Regions from separate parts of the Methylobacterium mesophilicum SR1.6/6 genome, predicted to be linked through region 1. Evidence: riboswitches for the same ligand, from Rfam matches in the RefSeq annotation. Region 1 holds a riboswitch; each other region holds the start of a gene.
What was found. A riboswitch is a leader RNA that binds a small molecule or an ion and turns the genes downstream of it on or off. The one in region 1 is predicted to bind cobalamin.
Positions count from the first base shown of each region.

Region 2: another riboswitch for cobalamin. It lies ahead of MMSR116_RS29550 (TonB-dependent receptor); the one in region 1 lies ahead of MMSR116_RS32585 (TonB-dependent receptor).
Region 3: another riboswitch for cobalamin. It lies ahead of MMSR116_RS21805 (TonB-dependent receptor); the one in region 1 lies ahead of MMSR116_RS32585 (TonB-dependent receptor).
Region 4: another riboswitch for cobalamin. It lies ahead of MMSR116_RS15150 (CbtB domain-containing protein); the one in region 1 lies ahead of MMSR116_RS32585 (TonB-dependent receptor).

Region 1 is NZ_CP043538.1:4,918,865-4,923,531, forward strand. It holds gene MMSR116_RS23325 (TonB-dependent receptor) at 1-1,232, shown strand, start outside; gene MMSR116_RS23330 (HoxN/HupN/NixA family nickel/cobalt transporter) at 1,637-2,692, shown strand; cobalamin riboswitch at 2,792-2,998, shown strand; partial or broken gene MMSR116_RS32585 (TonB-dependent receptor) at 3,214-3,630, shown strand; gene MMSR116_RS23335 (iron chelate uptake ABC transporter family permease subunit) at 3,682-4,667, shown strand, end outside.
Region 2 is NZ_CP043538.1:6,194,656-6,199,322, reverse strand. It holds gene MMSR116_RS29560 (type IA DNA topoisomerase) at 1-1,179, opposite strand, end outside; gene MMSR116_RS29555 (hypothetical protein) at 1,704-2,027, shown strand; cobalamin riboswitch at 2,146-2,343, shown strand; gene MMSR116_RS29550 (TonB-dependent receptor) at 2,614-4,614, shown strand.
Region 3 is NZ_CP043538.1:4,583,196-4,587,862, reverse strand. It holds gene MMSR116_RS21810 (hypothetical protein) at 1-415, opposite strand, end outside; gene MMSR116_RS21805 (TonB-dependent receptor) at 409-2,592, opposite strand; cobalamin riboswitch at 2,878-3,070, opposite strand; gene MMSR116_RS21800 (NUDIX hydrolase) at 3,175-3,642, shown strand; gene MMSR116_RS21795 (RluA family pseudouridine synthase) at 3,785-4,667, shown strand, end outside.
Region 4 is NZ_CP043538.1:3,184,469-3,189,135, forward strand. It holds gene cobW (cobalamin biosynthesis protein CobW) at 1-991, opposite strand, end outside; gene MMSR116_RS15140 (DUF1636 domain-containing protein) at 988-1,389, opposite strand; gene MMSR116_RS15145 (CbtA family protein) at 1,382-2,119, opposite strand; gene MMSR116_RS15150 (CbtB domain-containing protein) at 2,136-2,318, opposite strand; cobalamin riboswitch at 2,353-2,547, opposite strand; gene MMSR116_RS15155 (S10 family peptidase) at 2,855-4,438, opposite strand; gene MMSR116_RS15160 (DNA polymerase III subunit chi) at 4,441-4,667, opposite strand, start outside.

The DNA.
Region 1 (4,667 bases):
GGTTCTCCCTGTCGGGACGGTTCAGCGCCACGGACGACACCGGCGTGACGCGGGCCTCCGCCTACGTGATCCGCTCCCAGCTCAACCTGTTCAACGACTTTACCTACTTCCTGAACGACCCGGTCAACGGCGACCAGTTCCACCAGCTCGACCAACGGATCATCGGCGGCGGCGAGGCCCTGCACATCTTCCAGGGCGACCTCTTCGGCCTGCCCATGGAGAACGAGATCGGCGTCCAGACCCGCACGGACTCGATCCGGGTCGGCCTGTTCAACACGACGAACCGGCAGTTCCGCTCGGGCGTGCTCGACGATCGGGTGCTGGAGACGAGCGGGGCGTTCTACTTCGACAACCGGGTGCGATGGACCGACTGGCTGCGCACCAGCGTCGGCTTCCGAGCCGATGGCTACTACGCGAGCGTCGTCTCCGACACGCCCGCCAATTCTGGGAAGGCGCGGGACGCCATCGTGAACCCGAAGCTCGGCCTCGTCCTGGGCCCGTGGTTCGACACCGAACTCTACGTGAACTACGGCGGCGGCTTCCACTCGAACGACGTGCGCGGCGTGACCGCCACCGTCGATCCGACGTCGTCGCTGTTCAACACCACACGCTCGCCATTCCTCGTGCCCTCCACGGGCTACGAGATCGGCCTGCGCAACCGCTCCATCGCCGGGCTGGAGACGAGCCTCGCCCTGTTCCGGCTCGACTTCGCATCGGAGAACCTGTTCCAGGGCGACACCGGCACGACCGAACCGAGCCGCCCGACCCGCCGCTTCGGCGTGGAATGGACCAACCGCTACGCGGTGACGTCATGGCTCTCGCTGGAGGGCGACCTGACCATCACCAATGCCCGCTTCTCTGACTACGACCCGGTGGGCAACCGGGTCCCGGAAGCTCCCACCACCATCGCCTCGGCGGGCATCACATTCGGCGAGCCGCTCGGCTGGTTCGGCTCCCTGCGCTTCCGTTACTTCGGGCCACGGCCGCTGATCGAGGACAACTCCATCCGCTCGCGCCCGACCGCGCTCTTCAACGGCCGGGTTGGCTACGCCTTCGAGAACGGCGTCAGCGTCTCCCTGGACGTATTGAATCTGACGAACAGCAAATCCGACCAGATCACCTACGCCTACGTCTCGCGCTTGCCTGGCGAGCCCGCCGAGGGGCTGATCGACCGAGTGTTCCACCCGGTCGAGCCCACCGCCGTGCGCCTCACCATCGCCGGACGGTTCTGATGCCTCGTCATCGATCCGGCGTCATCGCGAACGCCTCCGCGAAGCGCGCGATACCGGCTCTGGTCGGTGATGGCGCCCGACCCAAACGATGCGGCGATGCCGGACGGAGTGCTTCGATGGCTCGGGCGCATCGCTACGTCGTCGGCATGATGCCCCTGCTGGAAGCCATCATGCGAGACCAGGGGCGCTCCGCCCAGGCCGTCGCGACTGAACTGACGCGCCGTGCCGTGCAAAAGCCGCGCGGCGGGGTGATCTGGACATCGGCAGACGCGCAAAGGCTCCTGCGCCGCTCAAGCATTGGCCGGGAGGTGCATCGACCCGGTGGGCAGGCGGGAGACGGGGCCCCGGCAAGCCGCCGTGGCGTGGCCGTGGCAAGGTCGGACGGATAGGGGATGATAAAAGGGATGGTCCTATCCAAAGACGCAGCACCCGGCGTCGTCCGGCGCCGTATCGGTCTGCTCTACCTCGTCCTGATTGCGGCCAACATCGCGGCTTGGTCCTGGGCCTATAGCCTGTTCGCGGGGCAGCCGGCCCTGCTCTCGACCGCGCTGCTGGCCTACGTCTTCGGGCTACGGCACGCGGTCGATCCCGACCACATCGCCGCCATCGACAACGTCACCCGCAAGCTGATGCAGGCGGGCCAGCGGCCGGTCTCGGTCGGCTTCTGGTTCGCGCTCGGCCATTCCACCGTCGTGGTGGTGGCCGCGGCCGCGGTGGCGCTGGCCGCGACCAGCCTGATCACGGCCTCGGAAGGCTACCGGGAACTCGGCGGCCTGATCGGCACCGGCGTCTCGGCCGCCTTCCTCATCCTTATCGGCTTGGTCAATCTCGTCGTCCTCGTGGGCGTCTGGCGCGCGTTCCGACAGGTGCGGCGCACCGGCCGCTACGTCGAGGCCGACCTCGACATGCTGCTCGCCAACCAGGGCGTGCTCGCCCGGATCCTGCGGCCGCTATTCCGCCTCGTGACGCGCTCCTGGCACATGTACCCGCTGGGCCTGCTCTTCGCGCTCGGCTTCGACACCGCCACGGAGGTGAGCCTCTTCGGGCTCTCGGCCGCTCAGGCGAGCCAGGGCACAGACCTCTGGACGATCCTTGTCTTCCCGGCCCTGTTCACCGCTGGGATGACCCTGATCGACGCGACCGATGGCGTGCTGATGCTCGGCGCCTACAGCTGGGCCTATGTCCAGCCCATGCGGAAGCTGTTCTATAACCTCACCATCACTCTGGTCTCGGTGGCTGTCGCGCTGGTGGTCGGCACGCTGGAGGCGCTAAACCTCCTGGCGGACAAGCTCAACCTCCAGGGCTGGTTCTGGCAACGGGTGGCCGCGATCAACGACCATTTCGGCGTGCTGGGTTTCGGCATCGTCGGCCTCTTCGCGGCGGCGTGGCTCCTGTCGTTCCTGATCTACCGCCTCGGCCGGTTCGACCGTATCGACGTAAGACCTGCAGATGCTCCCTGACCACTCACGGGCACCTCTTAGGACAACGACCGATCCGTCCCGGAAGACACACGACTCAACAACCTGTTTTCATGCGTTGACGGATAGAGACACCGCAGCCTAGCTTGAACGGGACGGTTCCCCTCGGGGATCAAAAGGGAACGTGGTGAGGTCACGCCCGTGAGGGCTCGGCCGATGCCGCGGCTGCCCCCGCAACTGTAAGCGGCGAGTCCTTCATCACGACGTCACTGGGCGGCCTCGCCCGGGAAGACGATGAGAGGGCGACGACCCGCGAGCCAGGAGACCTGCCGTCAGCCGTGGTCACACGCGGAGCTTGCCGGGCGGGGTGTCCTGGGAGGTGTCGCGGCGCCGTGGTTCCCTTGAGGACGCGGCCGCCGAGGCCTCGTTCGCGGTGACGTGCCACAGCCGTCCCCCGAGGCCGTCCCGTGTCCTGCTTCATCTCTCCCGCGCTCAGGCGTGCGCTCGTTTCGTCCTGCATCGGCAGCGTGGTTCTCTCCGCCTCGCCGGTCCTGGCCCAGCAGGTGGCCGCTCCCTTCGCCGATGCCCCCCGGCAAGCGGCTGCGGCCGAGGCGGCGGTCAGCCTCTCCGAGATCTCGGTTTCCGCTACCGGACTGCCGACGCCCATCGCCGCCACGGGATCGAGCGTCACGGTCCTGACCGACCGCGTGCTCGAAGACCAGCAGCGGCGCACCGTGCCGGACGCCCTGCAACAGGTGCCCGGCCTCAACGTGGTGCAGACGGGCGGCCCCGGCGGGCAGACATCGGTGTTCATCCGCGGCGCGAACTCGAACCAGACCAAGGTCCTGATCGACGGCATCGACGCCACGGACCCCTCGAACTCGAACGGCTCGTTCGACTTCGGTCAGCTGCTGACCGACGACCTCTCTCGCATCGAGGTCCTGCGCGGGCCTCAGAGCGGCCTTTACGGCAGTGACGCCATCGGCGGCGTGATCTCCTTCACGACCAAGCGGGGCGAGGGACCGACGCGCGTGACCCTGCGGACCGAGGGCGGATCGTTCGGCACCTTCAACCAGTTCGGCCGCATCAGCGGGGCGCAGGACGGCTTCGACTACTCCGTGTCGATCCAGCACTTCCGGGCAGCCGCGACGCCCGTCACGCCGCGCGACCTCGTGCCCTTCGGCCGCCCGATCCACCCGAACTACTACGACAACGAGACGGTCTCGGCGAAGCTCGGCTACCAGTTCACCGACACGTTCCGGGTCAACTCGACCACGCGGTTCATCAACTCGCGCCTGCTGTTCACCGGTACGGACTTCAGCACCTTCCCGGCATTTCCGTCCGCGGTCCGCAGCGCCGCCGACGTGCAGCAGCTCTTCACCCGCAACGAGGCCGAATGGACGCCCATCGTCGGCTTTCACAACATCTTCGCGATCAACTACTCGAACCTGTTCAACCGCCAGCAGCAGAACGAGTACGACCCGTTCGCCATCCAACCGACGACCGGCCTCGGCGAGCGCCTGCGCTACGAGTACCGCGGCGACTACCTTCTCTCGCCCGGCAACCTCGTCCTGTTCGGGGCGCAGCGCGACGAGGAGAGCCTGCTGACGAACGATCCGAACGCGTTCGGTGCCGGCACCCTCAAGGCGCGCAACGGCAACACGGCGGGCTACGGCGAGGTGCAACTGACGCCCTTCGACCGCGCCGCGCTCGTGGCCAACATCCGCCACGACGAGAACGACCAGTTCGGGCCCGCCACCACGTTCCGCGTCGCGCCGAGCTACATCCTGCCCGGCACCGAGACGCGCCTGAAGGGTAGCGTGGGCACGGGATTCAAGGCACCGACCCTCAGCCAGCTCTACCAGAACTTCCCGGCGTCCAACTTCTTCGGCAACCCGAACCTCAAGCCGGAGGAGAGCTTCGGGTTCGACGGCCTCGTCGTGCCGCATCTGATGCGGCCACTCGTCGGGTCTCGTCCTGGGGCATGCCTGCTGCCGAGCGGCCTCGCGGGGGCGGT
Region 2 (4,667 bases), 1.3 Mb from region 1:
GAACTGGTCGGCCGAAAGCCGGCTGCGCTCCGGCACCTTGCGCAGGGGCACGATGGCATGGTGCTCGCCCGGGTCCTTGACGTAGTGCCCCTTCGCCCCGCGTCGGATCAGGGGCACCTCGCCTCCCGGACTGACGTCGCGCATGTCGGTCAGCACGGTCGCGATGGCGGCGACGATCGCGGCGGCATCACCCGCCTGCCCGTCCGGCAGGTACTCGGACTCCGTGCGCGGGTAGCTGAGGTAACCCTGGTCGTACAGCTCCTGAGCGAGCCCTGCCGTGTGCTGCGGGTCCCAGCCGAACCGCTTGGCGCAGCGCCGCGCCAGGGTGTCCTTGGAGAACAGACGAGGGGGCGCGCGGCGCACGTCCTTGTGCGCGACCGCCAGGGGGCCCGACCAGGTCGTGGCCGCCTGCCGGATCGTCTCGGCGATGGCCGCGTCGAAGATCCGATCCTTGGGGGCGTGCCACAGCGTCAGTTCGGCACCGGATTGCGTGCTCAGGTGCAGGGCGACCTTGAAGAAGTCCTGCGGCACGAAGGAGCGGATGCGCGCCTCCAGGTCGGCCAGAATGGCGAGGGTGGGCGTCTGCACGCCACCGAAGCGCCAGGGTTCCCGGAACTCGGGCGGGCGCAGGCGCAGCGAGATGGCCCGGGTGCCGTTCAGCCCGAGGTGGTAGTCCTCGTACTGCCTGCACAGCGCTTCGAGGTAGGCGGCGTAGTCGCGCTCGCCCGAGCCGACTTCCTTGGCCAGGGCCGCGAAGGCGCGCCGGATCGAGACATCGTCGAGCGCGCCGAGCTTGATCCGGTCGACGCGGCCACGCCAGCCGAGGTGCTCCAGCACCTCCCAGGCGATCATGGAACCCTCGCGCCCGGGATCGGTCGCGATGATCACGCGCTCGACGCCGCTCAGCGCCTGCCGGATGGCGGCGATCTTCGGCTCGTGCGATTGCCCGGACCGGTTCGTGCCGCAACTGACCGGGATCGTGGCGAGCGTGATGGGCAGCGCATCGAAGCGCCAGGGCTTCCACTCGGGTCGGATACTGCCCGGCTCTTCGGCGGACAGCAGGTGCCCCTCGGCGGCCACGCAGACGGTGTTCGGTGAGCGGAAGAAGCGCTGCAGCTGCCGCATCGCCGAGGGTTTCTCGAAGAAGAACAGCGTGCGGCCGGAACGTGAAGGTGACATGTCGCTGCCCACGGTAGCGCCCGCCGCGCCCGACCACGAGTTCACATTTTGTTCCATAGCGGCCTCGCATGCAACCGGCTCGGCTCAAGAACGTCGCGGCGCGATCTCGGTCAGCGCACCGCGTGCAAGGAAAGACAGGTGGCTGTCCGGTTTGCGGCCGCAAGCGGCCCGTCCGTTTCCAGACTCAGCTGGTGGAGAAGCGGACGGTCGCCACTCTCAATCTCATCGCCCGGGGTGGCGGCGACAGAGCCTTCGTGCGGTCTTGAGCGCTCACACTGCTCAAGAGCATGGGTTCCGCGGCTGGCTGCGCGGTTGCCGCCCGCTCGAACCGGCCGGGCGGCAATGACCGAAGACGACGACGGTGATCGCCCTAGCGCGTCCGGGCCCGCGCATGTCGACGACCTGTCTGGCAGGGAAGCCGCGCAGGCCGCGCGCCGCGTTCGGCCATTCGTCGCACCGGGCGACCTCACCGAACTGTGGCGGCTGTGGGCCGTTGCCGCGTGACCAGCACAGATGAGGTCACGATGTCGAATCCCGCGAAGGGTCAGTCCGGTGACGGCCAGCACCATGCGACGCGGAGCGCACAGGAGCAGAAGACGGCCGAGGTCCAAGCGGCCGGAAGCGCCAAGGCCGATGCCGGCCATCCTGTGGTGATGGAGGGTGGGAAAGCCGAGACGCCGACGGAGGGCAGAGGCCATCCGAAATCGGCCGCGTCCAACGCACCGTCCGGCGCAACCAGCGACGCCGCCACGAGCACGGCGACGGCGGGCAAGGCCGAGAAGGAAGCCGCGGCGGCGGCAGGTGCCGACAAGGATCAGCACGGTCGCGGGCATCGCAAGGCTGAATAGCGGGACTGCACGCAGCGGGAGCGGCCGGCCACTCCCACAAGGCGCGCTCCCGAACGCAGCCAAAAGGGCACACGTCACAGGAACGCGCTTCGTCGCGTTGACGAAGCTTTGGCCGATCACCTAGCCTGACTGTGACGGTTCCCCTCGGGGATCAAAAGGGAACGCGGTGAGGAGCCTGCTCCAAGGCCGCGGCTGCCCCCGCAACTGTAAGCGGCGAGCCCAGCACCACCGCGTCACTGGATGAGACCCATCCGGGAAGACGGTGCGAGGGCGGCGACCCGCGAGCCAGGAGACCTGCCGTCAGCCGTGGTCACACGCGAAACGCGCCGGGCGGGGTGTCCTGGTGGGTGTCGAGACAGCCGCGCTGACGCGGTTGTCTCGGACTTGTTCGCGGTGACGTGCCACTGCCGTTGCCGAGGCTCCCGTGTTCCACCGTCAAACCGGCCGACGGCTCTCGACCTTGTCGGGCCTCGGCCTCGCCGCACTCGCATCAGCGGCTGTAGCCCAGGACCGATCCACGTCGCGTGCGGCGACCACCGAGGCGACGCTGGAGGAGATCTCGGTCACGGCGGAGACCGCCGCGGCCATGGCTCCGCAAGCCGGTCCGTCCGCGAGCGCAGGCTATGTCGGAGGCACGACCGGCATCGGCGGGATCAGCACACCGGTGGACTCCGCCAGTTCCGGCGTCATCACGGGTGCGCAGGTCAACAGCCGCCCCGTGACCCGCCCCGGCGAGGTGCTGGAGGCGGTGCCGGGGCTGATCGTCACACAGCACTCGGGCGAGGGCAAAGCCAATCAGTTTTTCCTGCGCGGCTTCAACCTCGACCACGGCACCGACATCGCGCTGTTCCTCGACGGCATGCCGCTCAACATGCGCACCCACGCCCACGGCCAGGGCTACGCCGACATCAACTTCCTCATCCCCGAGCTTGTCGGTGCCGTGGAATTCCACAAGGGGCCGTATTTCGTGCGCGACGGCGATTTCGCCTCCGCGGGCTCGGTGCGGATCGACTACCTCGACGCGACACCCAGGAACGTCGCCCTCACATCGATCGGCAGCTTCGGCTACAAGCGCGCCCTGTCGATCACCACCGTGCCGCTGGGCGAGGGCAACCTGCTCCTGGCTGGCGAGGCGCAGGTCTATGACGGCCCGTGGGTCGTCCCGGACGCGCTGCGCAAGATCAACGGGGTGGCCCGCTACAGCCAGGGCACACCGCTCGACGGCTTCTCGATCACCGGCATGGCCTACGCAGCCCGGTGGACGGCGACCAACCAGATCCCCGAGCGCGCCGTCGTCTCTGGCCTCATCAGCCGCTACGGCACGATCAATCCCGCGGATGGCGGAGACACCTCGCGCTTCTCGCTCTCGGGCAAGTTCAGTGCGACGGACGATACGGGCGTGACGCGGGCCTCGGCCTACATCATCCGGTCCCAGCTGAACCTGTTCAACGATTTCACCTACTTCCTCAACGACCCGGTCAATGGCGACCAGTTCCACCAGCTCGATCAACGCATTATCGGCGGCGGCGAGGCCCTGCACATCTTCCAGGGCGACCTGTTCGGGCGCCCGATGGAGAACGAGATCGGCGTGCAGACGCGGACCGACTCGATCCGTGTCGGTCTGTTCAACACCACGAACCGGCAGTACCGTTCCGGGGTGCTCGACGATCGCGTGCTGGAGACGAGCGGGGCCTTCTACTTCGACAACCGGGTCCGCTGGACCGACTGGCTGCGCACCTCGATCGGCTTCCGCGCGGACGGCTACTCCGCCAGCGTCGTCTCGGACACGCCGGCCAATTCCGGCCAAGCGCGGGACGGCATCGTCAACCCGAAGCTCGGCCTGACGCTCGGGCCGTGGTTCGACACCGAACTCTACGTGAATTACGGCGGCGGCTTCCACTCGAACGACGTGCGCGGCGTGACCGCCACCGTCGACCCGACGTCGTCGCTGTTCAACACCACCCGCTCGCCGTTCCTGGTGCCGTCCACGGGCTACGAGGTCGGGCTGCGCAACCGCTCCATCGCCGGTCTGGAGACGAGCCTCGCCCTGTTCCGGCTCGACTTCGCCTCGGAGAACCTGTTCCAGGGCGACACCGGCACGACGGAGCCGAGTCGCCCGACCCGGCGCTTCGGTGTCGAGTGGACGAACCGCTACGCCGTAACGCCCTGGCTGTCGCTGGAGGGGGACCTGACGATCACCAACGCCCGGTTCTCGGACTACGATCCGGTCGGCAACCGCGTGCCCGAGGCGCCCACCACCATCGCCTCGGCGGGCGTCACCTTCGGCGAGCCGCTCGGCTGGTTCGGCTCCCTGAGATTCCGCTACTTCGGCCCGCGACCCCTGATTGAGGACAACTCGATCCGCTCGCGACCGACCGCGCTGTTCAACGGCCGGGTTGGCTACAATTTCGAGACCGGCATCAGCGTCTCGCTGGACGTGCTGAACCTGACCAACAGCAAGTCCGACCAGATCACTTACGCGTACGTGTCCCGCCTGCCCGGCGAGGCGGCGGAGGGGCTGATCGACCGGGTCTTCCATCCGGTGGAGCCCACGGCCGTGCGCCTGACCATCGCGGGTCGCTTCTGAGCCCACCCGCGTGCGTCCGGACGCTCGGCGGGCCTTTTCTGGGCCAGAGGCGG
Region 3 (4,667 bases), 340 kb from region 1:
CGACGCGCGCGTCCGGCATCCCATCGGCCGCGAGACGCAGCGCGTCTTCGGGCGTCACCGGCCCGAGCCGCGCGCCGGTCCGCGCCGAGACCGTGGCCCGGGCGCCGTCGCGGTCGGCGATCCGGTAGACGGCCTCCCCGCCCCGCATCTCCAGGCCGAAGGCGGCCGGCACGCCGCTGAGGCCGGCGGCCCGCAGCGCCGCGTCCGGCGCGACCGTAACCTGGTCCCAGGCGATCGGGCCGAGCCGTGACAGCCGCTCGGCCTCGGTGAGCGCCGGGAACGGCACGTAGAGCATCACCAGCCCGGAGCCGATCCACAGCGCGAAGAACAGCCCCGCGGCGATCCCGGCCCAGCGGTGGAACAGGAGCAGCCAGCGCCGTCCCGCCTTGCCGAGCCGGCGCGGCAGGCTCACCACGTCACCGTGTAGGCGACCTCGACCGAGCGCGGGCGCCCGAGCAGCCAGTTGGTCCCGACCCCGTTAACGGCGTTGCCCGAGATCGCGTAGACCTTGTCGAACAGGTTGTAGACCCGCACGGACAGGCGCGACTCCGCCGTGACCTGATGGTCGAGGACCACGTTGACGAGGTTGTAGGCTGGGCGCCGCGCCGTGTTGCCGAAGTCGCTGTAGACCTGCCCGACATTCTGCAGCCCGACCCGCGCGGTCCAGTCGCGGGTGACGTCCCAGGTCAGCCAGAGATTGGCCACGCGCTCGGGCACGTCGATCGGCTGGTTGCCGGCATACGAGACCGTGGCGCCGTTCACCGTCTGGTCGAACCGGTCGTACTGCGCGTGGAGGAGCGCGAGGTTGCCGTCGAGCCGCCAGCCCGGCGCGAAGCGCCAGCCAAGCGCCAGCTCGAAGCCCTGCGAGGACTGGCTCCCCACCTGCGTGGACAGCGTCGGCTGGCCGGGGATCGCCGAGATCAGGTTGTCCTTGACGATCCGGTAGCCCGCGACGGTCCATTCGAGGGCGCCGTCGAAGGCCAGCCCCTTGGCGCCGATCTCGACCTGATCGCCGGTCGCGAGCTTGAAGCCCGCCAGCGACTGCGACAGCGTGATCAGGCTGTTCACCGGGTCGGTGGCGAAGCTGTACTGGGCGTAGAGCGCGCTGTCCGGCGTCGGGTTGTAGACGAGGCCGAACCGGTAGCCGAGCGCCCGATAGGTCTTCTCGAACCGCGATCCCGTCTGCAGGTCCTCGCGGTTCAGCGTCGGCACGTCGAGGCGCACGCCCGTGAGGAACGAGAGCTTGTCCGACAGGATCACCCGGTCCTCGGCGAAGACAGAGGCCTGGCTCGTCTGCGTCGCGTAGGCCGGGCGCGCCCGGCCGTTCTGCGGGAAGAGGCCCGGATCGTAGCCGGTAAGCGGCACGCTCGTGGTCTGGTCGAAGTAGAAGTTGTTTGTGTGGCGGAAGTCGATGTGATTCACGTCGAAACCGGCCACGAACTGGTTGCGCAGGCCGAATAGGTCGCCTCGGAACGTCGCGTCGAGACGGTCTCCGACCTGCTCCTGACTGTGGTAGATCTCCAGGTAGTCGCCCCGGTCCACGAGCCCGGTGCCGCGGTTGTAGCTGTACTGCTCGACGTCGAGCCAGTGGCGCCGGCTGGTCAGCCGGTAGGCGGTGTTGCGGATCGTGATGTCGGCCGAGGGGGACCACTCGGTCTTGAGCTGGGTCCAGTTGTCGGCCCAGGTGATCTTCGCGTCGCGGACGTTGTAGTTGTTGAACCGGATGAGATCCGGGATCCGTCCCTCGACCAGCGGGGTGCCCCAGTAGCGGGCGGGCTCCTGGTAGCCGAGATCGTGGCTCAGGGTGAAGGCGAGGTCGGCGCTCGGCCGGAACAGCAGGGCGGCGGAGACCGCGAGGTTGCGGAAATCGCCCTCCGGCCGCATCCAGCCGTCGGCGCGGTTGCCGCTGACGTTGAGGCGGTACGCGAAGGTGTCGCCGTACTCAGCCTGGCCCAGCGGGCCGCCGGAATCGAGGGCGAGCCGCGCGACCCCGTCGGTGCCGATCACCGCGCGGGCGGCGTTGATCGGCACGAAGACCGGCTTCTTGGGCACCACGTTGATGACGCCGCCGATGGCGCCGTCGCCGTAGAGCACCGAGGACGGCCCGCGCAGCACCTCGATCCGCTCGACGTTCCACGTGTCGAACGGGAAGGTCACGGTGTTGGCGCCGACGTAGAAGCGCGTGCCGTCGTAGAGCTGCTGGATCGAGTTCGGGCCGGCGAAGCCGCGGGACGTGAACGCGCCGTTGCCGTTGCCGGGCGCCGCGATGGTGGTGATGCCGGTCGCGTCCTGGGTCACGGCCTCGGCGATCGTGTCCTGGCCGCGCAGCCGCGCGGTCTCGCCCGACACGATGTCGAGGCTGGCCGGCGTCTCCAGCGGCGTCAGGCCGAGGCGGCTCGCGGTCCGGTCAGGCGTGCGCAGGTTGAGCCCGTTCGGCGGGAGGCGGCTCGGGTCGCCGCCCGCGCCCGCGACCGACAGCTCATCCAGCGTGACCACCTCCTGTGCGGCGGCCGGACTGGCGAGGAGCGCGAGGAGAACGCCGCAGAGCGGGGCCCGCCCGCCGAGGCAGGAGCGATGGGTCGATGGAGACATGGGGAAAGCGGTCCGTGCGCGGCGCGCGCCGGCCCCCGCGTCCTACAAGCATTGTAATAACATTACAATGCGCTCGCTGTCTGGTAGCCTCTGCCTGTGCGGGCGCGCGACGGCGTCCTGCGACAGGGCTCGAGGGGTTCGGGACGGCGGAGACGGGCATGGGGAACGGCGTCGCGGGCGCGCTTGCTGTGGCACGTCACCGCGAACGAGGCCTCGGCGGCCGCCTCCCCTCGGGACTGGCGTCGCCTCGACACCCGCCAGGACACCCCGCCCGGCGCGTTTCGCGTGTGACCACGGCTGACGGCAGGTCTCCTGGCTCGCGGGTCGCCGCCCTCGCACCGTCTTCCCGGGGTGACCCAGTGACGTGGTGGTGAAGGGCTCGCCGCTTACAGTTGCGGGGGCAGCCGCGGCTTCGGGGCGAACCCCTCACAGCGTTCCCTTTTGATCCCCGAGGGGAACCGTCGCGCACAGCTTGGCCGTAGCGGGGCGGGCCGTCAACCGTGTGTCCGGTTGTTGCCGTGGATCGGCGCGCGGGGCACCGGGCCGTTGCGGCCTCGCCGACGACGGGCTAGCCCGTGCGGGATGACGGTCTGGCGGCCCCCTGCGGAGATTCGCGTCAAAGCGCTGGGTCTGCCCCGGCGCGGCAACAGCCTGCTCGTGGCGGAGGTCCGCGCGGATGACGGGCGGCTGAAAGGCGTCCGGCCCCTCGGCGGCAGCGTCGCGTTCGGCGAGCGGGTCGAGGGCGCCCTGATCCGGGAGTTCCAGGAGGAGCTCGGCGTCACCGTTTCGGTGCTCGGCGGCCCCCGCGTCATGGAGAACATCTTCACGCACGAGGGGCAGGTCGGGCACGAGGTGCTGTTCCTGTTCCCCGTCGCCCTGCCGCCGGGACGGTTCGACGGGCAGGAGCGCTTCGTCTTCCACGAGGATTCCGGCACTGCCTGCATGGCGCGGTGGTGGGATCTGGACGGGCTCGACGTGCCGGGCGGTCCCGACCTCTTCCCCGCCGGCCTGAAGGACCGCCTCCGCGACGCGTGGCGCGCGGAGACCTGACGGACCGGGCTGCCCCACCGCCTTTGCCGCTCGGCGCGGGCGATGCTACAGCCGGGCAATCCCATCGGTCCGGACGTCCGCGACGCCGCGGCCCATGCGCCCGGACGCTCCGTCCGACGCGGAGACGGGTGCCGGCGGAAGCATGACGACACGACCTCCCAGAAGCGGCGGGCCGACGGGGCGCAAGCCTCAGGCCGGCAAGTCCAGCCCCAGCAAGTTCAGGGGCGGCAAGGCCCAGGCCGACGGCCGCGCCCGCACGGGCCCGCGCACCAGCGCCCGCGACGCCGCCGAGCGCGCGGCCCGCAACCGCGGCGAGGATGCCGGCGCGCGCGATCCCTGGGGCGCGCAGGCCGCTGCGGCCCCGGCGCCGGCCGGCCGCCGAAGCCGCCCGCGACGGGCGGCCGCACCGCGCGACGCCGCGGCGGGCAAGCCCGGCGGCCGGCCGCCGGCCAAGCGCTCGGCGGCCCCCTCCCCGGCCCTCGCCTCTGCCCCCGCGCCCGGTCCGACCCGGCGCGAGCAGCGCGCCGCCGCCTCCGCGACCCTCGCCTCCGGCGTGCAGACCCTGACCGTCGAGCCGGACGAGGCCGGGATGCGGATCGACCGCTTCCTCACCGCCCGCTTCCCGCTCCTGCCCTTCACCCGCGTGCAGACCATCGTCCGCAAGGGCGAATTGCGGGTCGACGGCAAGCGCGCCAAGCCGAACGACCGGCTGGAGCCGGGCATGAGCGTGCGCGTGCCGCCGCTGCGCCTCGACCAGCCCACCGAGCGGCCGCGCAGCGCCGCCCGGGAGCAGGACGACGCCGCCTTCATCCGGTCGCTGATCCTCTACGAGGACGCCGACATGATGATCCTCAACAAGCCCTTCGGCCTCGCGGTCCAGGGCGGGTCGGGGACGGTCCGGCACGTCGACGGCCTGCTCGCCGCCCTCACGGGTCCGGACGGCCAGAAGCCGCGCCTCGTCCACCGGCTGGACAAGGACACGGCCGGCTGCCTGATCATCGCCAAGACCCGGCTCGCCGCCGCGA
Region 4 (4,667 bases), 1.7 Mb from region 1:
TCAAGCCGATCACCACGAGCGTGCCGTCGCGCGGTTCGCCCGCCCGCCAGGGCCGGTCGAAGTGGTGGACGACGCGGCGTCCGACCCCCTGCACCACGAGGCGCATCGCCTTGCCCTCAACCTCCGCGAACCCCTTGATCCGCAGCACACCGTCCGTCCCCGCCGCCCGCTCTACACGGGCCGCGAGGTCACCGGCCGTGATTGCCGGGCGGATCGGCAACGCCACGGTCTCGAAATCGTCGTGGTCGTGGTCTTCGCCCTCGCCATGGTGCGAAGGCCGCGCGTCGAGATCGTCCTCGGCCGCCGCACCGAGACCCAGCAGCACCCGGGGATCGATGACGCCGTTCGCGGTCTCGACCACCTTCACGGCGCGGGGCAGATGGCCCTCCACCTCGGCGCGGACGCGGGCGCGTGTCGGCGCGTCGATCAGGTCGGCCTTGTTGAGCACCACGAGGTCGGCACAGAGGAGTTGATCCTCGAACACTTCCTCCAGCGGATTGTCGTGGTCCACCGACTGATCGGCGGCACGCTGGGCCTCCAGGGCCGCCGGATCCTCCGCGAAGGCGCCCGACGCCACCGCCGGCCCGTCAACCACCGCGACGACGCCGTCCACCGTCACGCGCGAGCGGATCGCCGGCCATTGGAAGGCCTGAACCAACGGCTTGGGGAGGGCGAGACCTGAGGTCTCGATCAGGATGTGCTCCGGCGGCTCGGCGCGCGCGAGCAGGGTCTCGAGGGCGGGCACGAAGTCGTCCGCCACCGTGCAACAGATGCAGCCGTTGGGCAGCTCGACGATGGCGTCCTCGGTGCAGCCCTCGACGCCGCAGGCCGCCAGGAACGACTTGTCGAAGCCGACATCGCCGAACTCGTTGACCAGAATCGCGAGGCGGCGACCCTTGGCGTTCTCGACCACGTGGCGAACCAGGGTGGTCTTGCCGGCTCCCAGGAACCCCGTGACGATGGTGCAGGGGATCTTAGACACGATGGTCATTCGGCGGCCTCCAGGGTGCCGGCCGGGAGCGGGCGGGGCTCGGGGAAGGGGGGAATGCGGGCGATGACGCCGGTGCGAAACGCCGCCGGGCGCTCGCGCCACGGCACGATGCCGTCCGTCGTGGCGGCGTACGCGCCGAGGCCGCCGAGGATCGTCTCGGCGGAGGCGGCGGGATCCATATCGCCATACACGTAGGTCCACCGGCCGGCCGACGCCACCGCCACCGTACAGGGCCGCTTACAGACGGAGAGGCACTCCACCGGCTCGATGCGCAGTTGCTGCGCGTCGCCGACCCGCGCCCTCAGGGCATCGAGCAGGCGGGCGCCAGCGCGGGGTCCGTCCGGATCGTCGCCCTCCCGGCGGCAGGTGGTGCAGACATACAGGATCGTCTCAGGCACGGGCAGAACCCCGCGCGTTGTCGCGGGCGAAGGCCTGCCACGCCCAGCCGAACCCGAGCGCGATCATGACCCAGAAGACGAAGCTGATCGCCAGGGAGCGGGCCGCGAACTGGGCGGCGAGGGCGGCCGGAAGCTCGGAGGCGCCCGTCGGGGGCTGGGGCGCGCCGGCCACGTGCGGCGCGATCAGCAGGACGAGGCCGCCCAGGATCGCGATGAGCGAGCGGCGGATCGCGATGAGGTAGAGTCCCATGCCGGTCGCCGCCGCGGTCATCACCCACCACGCCTGACGGGCAGCCAGGGGCGCGGCCTCGCTGCCGGGCAGTTCGGGAGGCAGGCCGAGGCCCGGCGCCAGGGCGACACTGCCGAAGCCCGCGATCGCGAAGGCGAGGCAGGTCGGCGGCGTCGGCTCGCGGCCGCAGGCGAGCATCACGGCGCCGAGCAGCAGGGCGTAGCCGACGCCGCCGACCAGGGTCGCCAGGGCTGTGAAGGCCATGCGCGGCAGGCCCTCCGCGGGCTGCCATTCCGGCGCTGCCTCGGGCGTGGCGTGCTCGTGCCCGCCATGGGCGAGCACGATCGGCAGCGCCTTCGAGGCCTGATGGGAGGGCTCGGCATGCTCGTAGCGCTCAGCGGCGAGGATCAGCGGCGAGGTCAGCGTGAGTTCGAGACCGCTCACGACGGCAGCCGCGATGAAGCCGGCGGCCAGAGCCGCCGACAGAAGCCGGATGATCATCCCTGGGACGCGGGCGTCAGTGGCAGGGGAAGTTTTGCGTATGGCGGAAATCGTGCGCCGCGTTGTGGAACGCGATCGCCGGCGAGAAGCCCACCATGAAGAGCAGGCCGAGACCCAGGACGGCCGCGAGGGCGACGGCGACCGGACGTTCGGCGACGCGGGTGCCGAGGGCGGCGGGGGCGAGGGTCGAAGTGGTCATCTGCCTGTCTCCAGCCGCCCCACCGGCGGCATTTCGGGATCCTGTCGTGACGGCAGGTCTCCTGGCTCGCGGCTCTGCGCGCCGGCCGCCTTCCCGGATCGCTCCGGTGGCACTCTGGCAGGCACTCGCCGCTCACAGTTGCGGGGGCAGCCGCGGATTCGAGGTTCGCACCCCTCACCGCATTCCCTTTTCACCCCGTCGCCGGGGCACCGTCACGGGACCGTTGTAGACGCATGACAGCCTCCGCACAACGGAGACGCGGTGGAATCCTGCGCAGGATCCAGGGTCTGCGCCGGGCGGCGCCATCGGGACGATGTCGCGGATCGTGCTTCGGGCCGGCGAGGACCTCGATCGACGGGACCTGGCTCGCCGGCCACGCGTGCGGCGACTCTCCTGCCCGCCCGGGCCGACGACCGCATGGCCCCGATTCCGGCAGCCGGCCTCGTGCTGAAGTAACCCGGCGCGCTTGCCTTGGTGGCCGAGGATCTGTCGCTATTCGCGGAGGCCCTCAGCTTCGCTTTAAATTCCGGCGGGCTTCAGGGCCGGTCCGCGGAACGCTCGGCCGGCGCGCTCTCGGCGTCGCGCGCTCGGACAGCGTCCGCGTAGAGCCGCTCCACGTCCGTCCGGAATGCCGTGCGTGAATCCGGCCGCGTGTAGAACATGTGCCCGCCCGGGTAGACCGAAAGGCTGAGGCGGCCGGCGGCGTAGGCGGGAACCTGCGCGAGCAGCAGCTTCGAAGCGTAGTAGGGGGTCACGAGATCGGTGAAGCCGTGGGCGACGAGGACGCGCAGGCGCCCGTCGAGGGCGAGCGCGCCCTTGAGGTTCGAGAGCACCTCCGGAGCCTGACGCCCGGACCCCCAGGACCAGCCGCGGTTCACGGCGTTGTTGAGGAGCTCGTAGCGCATGTTGGGTACGGGCCACTTCAACGTACGCGCGTTGAGATCAAGCATCGCGCTGGTGAGCGGCGCCTGCAGGGCGGTGAGCTGCGGATCCTCGAAGCTCGATTGCGCGGCCTCCGGGTTCGGATCCCAACCGGTGATCCCGGTGTCGTAGGCGCTCGTCACGCGGCCGTCCGACCGGTCGATCTCGCGCTGGACGCTCCGCGTCGTGAGCCGCGCCGCCTGGGCGCGGACGAGGCCGGCGTCGAGGCCGACGAGCGGCGCGACCTTCTCGGTCATCCGCGCCACCGCAGCCGCGTCGCCCGGCCCTTTCAGGAGATCCGCCAAGTAGGGCCCCGACGCGTAGGCTTCCGCGTCGGCCAGCAGGTTCGGCCTCGGCACGGTGCCGGCCCGCTCCAGCGCGCCGGCCGCCAGGGAGGGCAGCTTCAGCACGTAGCCCCACGGATTGGCGCGCGGCGTCTCGAGCCAGCCGAAATCGAGCACCGGCGAGAGCAGGACCATCCCCGACAGGCCGACGCCGATATCCTCCTGCAGCTTCTCGGCGATTAGGGGCCCGCGGAATCCGCCGTAGCTCTCGCCGACATAGAATTTCGGGCTCGCCATCCGGTCGTTCACCCGCAGATAGCGGGCGATCACCGCCGCCAGGGTCGAGGCGTCGGAGTCGATCGACCAGTAACTCTTGCCGTTGCCGTCGGCGGCGCGGCTGTAGCCGGTTCCCACCGGGTCGAGGAAGACGAGATCGCTGAAGCCCAGCCACGTGCCGTCGTTGGGCGTCAGCGTGACCGGTTGCGACGGGCTGATGCTGTCCTTGCCGACGGGCAGCCGCCACGGGCCGATCGCGCCGATGTTCAGATAGGCCGACGACGCGCCCGGGCCGCCGTTGACCGCGAAGGTGACGGGCCGCGCGCGACCGGCCTCGGGTGCCATCGTGTAGGCCACGTAGGCGATCTCGGCCTGCAGCTTGCCGGCCTCGTCGACGAGCGGCAGGCTTCCCGCCGTGGCGGTGAAGTCGAGCGTCTTGCCGTCCGGAAGCGTCAGGCTGTGCTTGGTCGTCGAGTCGGGCGGCAGACGACGCCCCTCCGGACCGCGCGGCGCCGGCCGGGCCTCCTGCCGCGACTCCCCCTGTGGATGGCCGTGCGGTGCATCCTGAGCGCGCACGGGTGCGGCCAGCGCCAGAGTTAGGGCGAGGGCGGTGCCCGCGAGACGGATGCTGAGGGTCACGGTCAGGCCTTCTTGTTCCAGCGCCCGGAATCGTCCTGCTGCCAATAAGCGACCGCATGACCCGCATCCTTCGCCTGCTTCCACTGTTCGCGGGCGCGCAGCAGGGCGTCCTGATCGGTTCCATCGAACAGGATGCAAATCCGCTCGTAGGCACCCGCATCGGGCGGGAGATCGGCGCCCTCGACCAGGAAGCGGATCGAGGCTCGGTTCGGGTTCACGTCGCGCAGGG